2 regions of the Streptomyces sp. 4F14 genome follow, and region 1 is predicted to be linked to the other one. Evidence: predicted binding sites of a transcription regulator. Region 1 holds the regulator's gene; the other holds the start of a gene.
The links. Region 1 encodes HspR, which represses chaperone genes until heat shock. Its sites were predicted from a motif close to TTGAGNNNNNNNNNCTCAA; they were not measured.
Positions count from the first base shown of each region.

Region 2: a site for HspR is predicted at 2,519-2,537, ahead of lon (endopeptidase La). Genes of this name have one in related genera too.

Region 1 covers NZ_JBLRVY010000011.1:74,689-79,102, reverse strand. Annotated here, with positions in the region: gene ACLZOT_RS20780 (hypothetical protein) at 1-573, shown strand, start outside; gene ACLZOT_RS20775 (sugar ABC transporter substrate-binding protein) at 611-1,714, opposite strand; gene ACLZOT_RS20770 (heat shock protein transcriptional repressor HspR) at 1,990-2,436, opposite strand; gene dnaJ (molecular chaperone DnaJ) at 2,442-3,617, opposite strand; gene grpE (nucleotide exchange factor GrpE) at 3,651-4,301, opposite strand; gene dnaK (molecular chaperone DnaK) at 4,298-4,414, opposite strand, start outside.
Region 2 covers NZ_JBLRVY010000005.1:169,735-174,148, forward strand. Annotated here, with positions in the region: gene ACLZOT_RS10215 (DUF5954 family protein) at 232-1,239, opposite strand; gene ACLZOT_RS10220 (hypothetical protein) at 1,654-1,914, shown strand; gene lon (endopeptidase La) at 2,560-4,414, shown strand, end outside.

The DNA.
Region 1 (4,414 bases):
CCGCACCGCCTCCGCGCCCTGCGGGCCCTCCCGCTCGCCCTCCCCCTGACCTTCCTGGCCCTCCTCGCCACGAGCTGCGACACGGGCTCCCACGGCGGCACCGCGCCCGACGCCACCCCCAGCGCCGCCACCCAGTCCCCCTCCCGCCCCCACCAGGACGGCCACCTCGTCTTCACCGTCCTGTCCCTGCGCTGCGGCATCCCCGGAGTCACCGGCACGCACAGCGAGGGGGAGCCCAGCGGCCAGTTCTGCTCGGCCAGGCTCCGCGTCGACAACCCGAGCGCCGACTTCCACACCTACGCCGTCAAGGACCAGCGCCTGGAGGGCGTGACGGGCCGCGCCGCCCGCCCCGACAGCTTCGCCATGGCCGTACGCCGCCAGCACGAGTCGATCTCGATCGGCGGCCACTCCCTCGTCGAGGTGGAGCTCTGGTACGACGTACCCCGCGACGCGAAGGTCACCGGACTGCGCGTGACGGGCGACCGGGACCCGGCGGGCTGGATGGCGACGACCCCGGCGGCGCACGCCCCGGACGGGCTGCTGATCCCCATGAAGCCGCTGATGGGCTGGTAGCTCCGGAGTACCCCGGGGGGTAGCTTCGAGGTAGCCCCTACTTGAGGTTGACCGCCTCGCACGCCGCCTCGAACTTCGCCGTGCAGATCTGCGCCACGGTGTAGATCCCGTCCGCGACCACGGTCTGCTTCACGTTGCTCTTGGTCAGCGCGACCACGGTCACCAGCTGCGCCGGGATCTTCTTGTTCGTCGGGCTGTCCACCCGGTCGCGCGTGAGGGAGTCGAACTTGATGTCCTTGCCCTGGATCTTGGCGACGGCCATCTCCGCGGCGGCGGCGGCCATCTGGGGGTAGGGCTTGTAGACGCTCATGAACTGCTTGCCGGTGATGATCCGCTGCACGGCGGGCAGTTCGGCGTCCTGTCCGGTGATCGGCGGCAGATCGGTGACCCCCGCCGCTTCGAGCGCCTTGAGCGCGCCCCCGGCCATCGCGTCGTTCGCGGAGTACACCCCGGCGATGTTGTTCTTGCCGATCTTCTCGATCGCCTGCGCCATCTCGGTCTGCGCGAGGGTCGGGCTCCACGCGTCGGTGTCGTAGGTGGCCGCGACGGTCACCCGCCCGTCGATCTCGGAGAGCGCGCCCGCCTTGAACTGCCCGGCGTTGGGGTCGGTCGGCGAGCCGTTGATCATGACGATCTTGTCGGCGGTGCTGGCGTTGTTGATCGTCTCGACCAGCGTGCGCCCCTGCACCTGCCCGACGAGCTCGTTGTCGAAGGAGACGTACGCGTCGATGGGCCCCTCGGCGAGCCGGTCGTAGGCGATGACCGGGATCCCGGCCTCCTTCGCCTTCTCGACCGTCTTGGCGATGCCCTTGGAGTCGACCGCGTCCAGGAGGATCAGGTCCACCCGGTCGCTGATCATCTTCTCCATCTGCTGGACCTGCGTCGCCGGCTTGGCCGCCGCGTTCTGGTAGACCGTCTTGCCCTGCTTGTTCGTCAGCTCGGCGATCTTCTTCTGGATGATCGGGTAGTCGAACTGCTCGTAGCGGGTGTTGGTCTTCTCCGGCATGAGCACGCCGACCGTGAGGTCGTTGCCCTTCGTCGGGGTCGCATCGGCCGTGTCCCCCGTCGCGTTCAGCATCCCGCATCCGGCGAGCGAGACGGCCATCGTGGAGGCGACGACGGATATGGCGATACGACGCATGCGGGGGCTCACTTCAGGTGCGTTCCGGACATGGGTACGACGACTGCCTGGACCCAGGTGTTCTGAAAGACAACGCGGCCCGCTCCCGCACAGTCAAGAAGAATCACTTAACGAGATAGCAACATCACACTGCGCTCAAGCAACGACCACACATGGAGACGACTCCTCAGTCTTCCCCGACTCCCTTCACACGCCCACCACTTGACCAGCCCGAAAGGGCCCGGAGTCATGAACTCCGGGCCCTTTCAGTGCGTTTCGTCCGCCGGTGACCGATCTCAGTCCTTGGGCTTCTTCGGCCGCCAGACCACCAACGCGCTGGTCTGCTGCACCTCCTGGTACGGCACCAGGTCCCGCCGGTACGACGCGTGCACCGCGGCCTCGCGCTGCTGCATCGCCGCGGCGGCGCCGTCGAGCGCCGACTCCAGCTCCACGACCCGGGACTGGAGCGCGGCGACCTGGTTCTCCAGCTCGATGATCCGCTTGATGCCGGCCAGGTTGATGCCCTCGTCCTGCGACAACGCCTGCACGGTGCGCAGGAGTTCGATGTCGCGGGCCGAGTAGCGGCGGCCCCGCCCGGCCGTGCGGTCCGGGGAGACCAGGCCGAGACGGTCGTACTGCCGCAGGGTCTGCGGGTGCAGACCGGAGAGCTGGGCCGCCACCGAGATGACGTAGACCGGGGTCTCCTCGGTCAGTTCGTACGGATTGCGCCGGCGGCCGTCCATCACTCTCATGCTCCCTTCGCGGCCTCGAACAGCTCCGCCCGCGGGTCCTCGCCCGCGGTCGCCTCGCGATACGCCTCCAGGGCGTCACGAGCCTTCCCCGTCACGTCCTTCGGCACACTCACCTCGACGGTGACCAGCAGGTCCCCGCGGGTGCCGTCCTTGCGGACCGCGCCCTTCCCGCGCGCCCGCATGGTGCGGCCGTTCGGGGTGCCCGGCGGCAGCTTCAGCGTGAGCGCGGGCCCGCCCAGGGTGGGCACCTTGATCTCCCCGCCGAGCGCCGCCTCCGTGAACGTGACCGGCACGGTGACCGTCAGGTTGTCGTCCTTGCGCCCGAAGACGGGGTGACTCCCGACGTGGACGACGACGTAGAGGTCGCCCGCCGTGCCGCCCCGCTCGCCCGGGCCGCCCTTGCCGCGCAGCCGGATCCGCTGCCCGTCCGTCACCCCCGCGGGGATACGGACCTGCATCGTGCGCGAGGACTTGGCCCGGCCGCTGCCGTGGCAGTCCTCGCAGGGCTGCTCGGCGATCAGGCCGCGCCCCTTGCAGTCGGGGCACGGATCGGTGAGCGAGAAGCCGCCGCCCGAGCCGCGCGCGACCTGCCCGGTGCCGACGCAGGTCGGGCACACGCGCGGCGTGCCGTTCTTGTCGCCGGTGCCCGAGCACGTCTTGCAGGCGGCCTGGGAGGTCATGCGCAGCGGGACCGTCGCCCCCTCGATGGCCTCGGTGAAGCTGAGGGTCACCTCGGTGTCGATGTCCTGCCCGCGCCGGGGCTGGGTACGGCCCGCGGTCGTGCCGCCCCGGTTGAAGAGGCCGCCGAAGACGTCCCCGATGCCGCCGCCGAAGCCGCCCTGGGCGCCGCCGCCCGCGCCGCCTCCGAAGAGGTCACCGAGGTCGAAGTTGAACGAGCCGCCGCCCGCGCCCGGGCCCGGGCGGAAGCCGCCGCTGCCGAACAGGGCGCGCGCCTCGTCGTACTCCTTGCGCTTCTTGGGGTCGCCGAGGACGTCGTTCGCCTCGGAGATCTCCTTGAAGCGCTCCTCCGCCTTGGCGTTGCCCTTGTTGGCGTCCGGGTGGAACTCGCGCGCGAGCTTGCGGTACGCCTTCTTGATCTCGGCCTCGGTGGCGTCCTTGGGGACGCCGAGGACCTTGTAGAAGTCCTTCTCGATGAAGTCCTTGGTGCTCATCCTCGACGTGCCCCCTTCCGCTCGTCGTCCCGGTCAGCCCTCCTCAGGGCCGTTGTCCTTCTCGTCGCCCGCCGTGCCGTCCTCAGCCCCTTCGGCCTTGACGGTCTGCGCGCCGGGCTGCGGTTCGGCGACGGCCACCCGCGCGGGGCGGATGGTGCGCTCGCCGATCCGATACCCGGGCTGGAGAATCGCCACGCACGTGGTCTCCGTGACGTCCGGCGCGTACGAGTGCATCAGCGCTTCGTGGATCGTCGGGTCGAAGGGCTCGCCCTCCTTGCCGAACTGCGTCAGACCCATCTTGGCGGCGGTCGTCTCCAGCGACTCCGCGACGGACTTGAATCCGCCGAGCAGTTCGCCGTGCTCCCGCGCGCGGCCGATGTCGTCCAGGACCGGCAGCAGTTCGGTCAGGAGGTTCGCCACGGCGATCTCCTTGACCGCGATGCGGTCCCGCTCCACGCGGCGACGGTAGTTCTGGTACTCGGCCTGGAGGCGCTGGAGGTCGGCGGTGCGCTCGCCGAGGGCGGTCCGCACCTGGTCCAGCTGGGCCACCAGACCGGCTGTCTGGTTCGCGTCCCCGGCCGGGGCCGCCTCCTCCTCGGGGGCGGCGGCCGTCGGCTCGGCGTCTTCAGGGGCGCCGGAGGGGACGTCGGGCTTCTCCTCGAAGCCCGGGGTCTCCTCCGTCACGCGGCACCACCCTTGGGCTTCTCGTCGTCGACGATCTCGGCGTCCACGACGTCGTCGTCGGCCTTGGCGTCACCGGCCGGGCCGGCTTCGCCCTGGGCCGCCTGCGCGTCCGC
Region 2 (4,414 bases), on a different contig from region 1:
GGGCGCGGTTTCTTGAGGGGGGTGGGTTTGAGGGGCGCGGCTTCTTGCGGGGGTGGGTTTGAGGGAGCGCGATTTGAAGGGCTGGGCTTGAGGGGCTCGGCTTCTTGAGGAGCCCGGCTCTCGGGGTGCGCGGCTTCTTGCGGGGGCGGGGTTAAGGGCGCGCGGCTTCCTGAGTGGCTGGGTTCTGGAGGGTGTGGCTTCTCGCAGGTGTCTTCCTGGCCGGCGGCCCCTTCAGTCCTCGTGGATCACCGTGCCGTCCTCCAGCAGCGTCGGGTGCATCTTCGACGGGCCGTACTGGTCGACGTCCGAGGGGCGGGGGGTCTCGGGGCCGTCCGGGCCCATGCGGACGACCCTCTCCACGCGGCACACCCGGAAGTGCCGGCCCGCGACGGTCGCCTCGTCGGCCCGGCCCGCCGCGCGGAACTCCTCGGCGCCGGCCGCGTACTCGGCCCGGCGGGTCTCGTCGTCGCGGTGCAGCAGCGGCCAGTACCGGGTCATCGCCTGGTACAGCCAGCGCCGCGCCTCGTGCGGGGACGCCTTCGGGGAACTGCACGCCGTCCACCCCTTGTCGTCGCGCTCGACGATCGCGAAGCCGATGGGGAGGCGGACCAGGTCGGGGTGGGTGGTCACCGCGCGCCGCGAGTCGTCCTGCGCGTCCGCGTCGAAGCGGGTGCCGACGTAGCTGAACTCGCGCAGGCCCAGACGCAGGGCGCCCGCCATCGGGCTGTCGTCGCGGGTCGGGTCCAGGACGAAGCCGACGTCGGGGGAGGGGCCGTCCATCGCGTCCCAGTCGGGTTCCGCGGGCTCCGGGTCGGTCGGCCTCGGCGGCTCCAGGCCGTACTCGCCGCTCCACGCGAACTCGTCGCCCCGCACGATCCGGTAGCGCACGCCGAGCGCCTCGACCTCGTTCGCCGGCTCCTTCTCCAGCACCGACACGGCGGCGATCAGCGCGCGGCGCTCCGCGGGGTCGTCGGTGTCGTCCTTCGCGGCGAACCACAGGTGGGAGTGGAGTTCGTCGCGGGCCATCTGGGGCATGCCGTCGACGAGGGCCGTCTTCACCCGCCACCGCCCCTCCCCCTCCCGCACCGCCACCCCGAACACCGGCCCCCTGAGCGCCATCCGCGGATACCTGCGCGACGCCTCCACCGCGTCCGCCTCCATCACCCACGCGACCGGGTCGTCCCGCCGGACCAGTTCCGCGTGCAGCTCGTCGATGTGTCGCTTCCAGTCATCGGTCATGTGCGCATTGTGGTCGGGGTGGGGGAGTAGAACGGGGGGAACCGGGAAAGTGGGGGCCTTTGTTCGAGCCGGCCGGAACAGGTGGGGGTGGCTGCCGTCGGGGGGTTCGCGGTGCTTTCGCGGGGCGCCGGGAACGGGTACGAGCGACTCGCGTCGCGTCGGAGGCGGGGTGCCGGGTGCCGGGGGCCGGGCGGGTGGTTCGCGGTGCTTTCGCGGGGCGCTCGGGACAGGCCGCGGGCGGCTTTCGTCGGGGGCTTCGCGGGTGGCCGGCGTCAGGTGCGGGTGGCTTTCGCCGGGTGCCCGCGCAGGTCACACGGCTACCACCCCGTCACAGTCCCGTCACGGCGCTACCCTCCGCCCCGGCCGCCGCCCGATGATGTTCCCCATCCACCGCATCTCACCCCAGGGGGACTCATGGGCTTCATCAACAACGCCAAGGCCAACGAGGCGTCCCGCGTAGCGGCCCTCGCCTACACGGAGGGCCGCCGCGTCCTCACCTTCAAGATCATCGAGGCCGGCACCGCCTCCCGCACCACCGGCCTCATGCCGGGCGTGGGCGAACAGATCGAGGCCATCGAGGCCCAGGGCTGGACCCTCTCCGACATGGCAGCGGCGGAGGGCAAGACCCTCACGGGCGAACGGACGTCCCTGATCTGCCTGTTCCGCCGGAACTGACACGGCTGCCCTCCCGGGCCGGGCCCAGGTCGCGAGGCGAGCCGGGTCGCGCGGCAGCCCCGGGGGGCGTTGTCCCGGGTCGACGCGGAGTTCGGGGCGGGCCGGGGACCGGAGCGGGCTCGACCCTGCGGTGCCTGTCCGGTGAGCCCTTCCGCGGGGGCGGCCGGAGCCCGGAGCGGGCGGGCTGTCCGGCGGGGCCTCGCGTTGCCTCGCGGCGAGTCTCCTCCTGCGGCGGCCCGGGGGTTGAAGTGGACGGCCCGCCCGTCGGGGCCACTCCTCGCACCGGCCCAGGGGTCCGCGTGAGCTGCGCGCCGTGCGCCCTCGCGGCGGGGCCTCTTTCTCCGAGTGTTCGCTGCGGCTGTCGTATGTCCCGCGTCGTTTCTCGCTGCCTGTTCCGTCCCGTGGTTTCGCCCGTTCCGAGTTCCCGGGTGTGGCTCCTGTCTCCGGGGCGGTACCGAAGTCGGCCTCGGTGTTGTTGTCGTGAGGGCCGGGTCTTCATGTCCACCACCTTCGCACCTGCCACTGACAACCTCTCTGACCTGCGAGAACCACGTGATCGCTCACGGCGAACACGGCCCCGGGAACATTCGGTGGCTCATATGCATTGAGTCGGCATAGCTCAACTTGACTGCCGAAGGGGAGATCATGGCTTCGTCGTCCTCAACGCTCACTCTGCCTGTGCTGCCGCTCGACGGCGAGGTCGTTCTGCCGGGCATGGTGGTGCCGTTGGATCTGAATGACGCTGATGTGAGGGCCGCTGTGGAGGCCGCGCAGGCGGCCGCGCGGACCGAGCCCGGGAAGCCGAGGGTGCTGATGGTGCCCAGGGTGGACGGGAATTACGCGGGAACCGGCGTGCTCGGCACGATCGAGCAGGTCGGGAGGCTCGCGGACGGGGACCCGGGCGCGCTGATCCGCGGGCGGGCGCGGGTGAAGATCGGGGCCGGGACGACCGGTCCGGGCGCAGCCCTGTGGGTCGAGGGCAGCCGGCTCGACGAGTCGCTGCCCGAGCCGCTCCCGGGGAGCGTGACCGAGCTGGTCAAGGAGTACAAGGCGCTGGCGACCGCGTGGCTGCGCAAGCGCGGCGCCTGGCAGGTCGTGGACCGGGTGCAGGCCATCGACGAGGTGTCGACGCTGGCCGACAACTCCGGCTACTCCCCGTTCCTGACCCTCGACCAGAAGATCGAGCTGCTGGAGACCGCCGACCCGGTCGCCCGCCTCAAGCTGGCCACCCAGCAGCTCCGCGACCACCTCGCCGAGCAGGACGTCGCCGAGACGATCGCGAAGGACGTCCAGGAGGGCGTCGACAAGCAGCAGCGCGAGTTCCTGCTCAGGCGCCAGCTGGACGCCGTCCGCAAGGAGCTGCGCGAGCTGAACGGCGAGGCCGAGGGCGAGGAGTCGGACGACTACCGCGCCCGCGTGGAGGCCGCCGACCTGCCGGAGAAGGTCCGCGAGGCCGCCCTCAAGGAGGTCGACAAGCTGGAGCGGTCCAGCGACCAGTCCCCGGAGGGCTCCTGGATCCGCACCTGGCTGGACACGGTCCTCGAACTCCCGTGGAACGAGCGCACGCAGGACGCGTACGACATCCAGGGCGCCAAGTCGGTCCTGGACGCCGAGCACGCGGGCCTGGAGGACGTGAAGGAGCGCATCACCGAGTACCTGGCCGTCCGCAAGCGGCGTGGTGACCGGGGCCTGGGCGTCATCGGCGGCCGGCGCGGGGGCGCCGTACTGGCCCTCGTGGGGCCGCCCGGGGTCGGCAAGACCTCGCTGGGTGAGTCCGTCGCGCACGCGATGGGCCGCAAGTTCGTCCGGGTCGCCCTCGGGGGCGTGCGGGACGAGGCGGAGATCCGGGGGCACCGGCGGACGTACGTCGGCGCGCTGCCCGGGCGGATCGTCAGGGCGATCAAGGAGGCCGGGTCGATGAACCCCGTCGTCCTGCTCGACGAGATCGACAAGGTCGGCTCCGACTTCCGGGGCGACCCGGCGGCGGCGCTGCTCGAAGTCCTCGACCCCGCGCAGAACCACACCTTCCGCGACCACTACCTGGAGGTCGAACTCGACCTGTCGGACGTGGTGTTCCTCGCCACGGCCAACGTCCTGGAGGCGATCCCGGAGGCCCTGCTCGACCGGATGGAACTGGTCCGGCTCGACGGGTACACGGAGGACGAGAAGGTCGTCATCGCCCGCGACCACCTGCTCCCGCGCCAGCTGGAGCGCGCGGGCCTGAGCACCGACGAGGTCACCCTCGACGAGAGCGCCCTGCGCAAGCTCGCCGGGGAGTACACCCGCGAGGCGGGCGTCCGCACCCTGGAGCGCTCCATCGCGCGCCTGCTCCGCAAGGTCGCCGCCCAGCACGAACTGGGCGACCGGGAGCTGCCGTTCACGATCCGGGACGAGGACCTGCGCGCGCTCATCGGGCGCCCGCACCACGTGCCGGAGTCCGCGCAGGACCCCGCCGAGCGCCGTACGGCCGTCCCGGGCGTGGCGACCGGGCTCGCGGTGA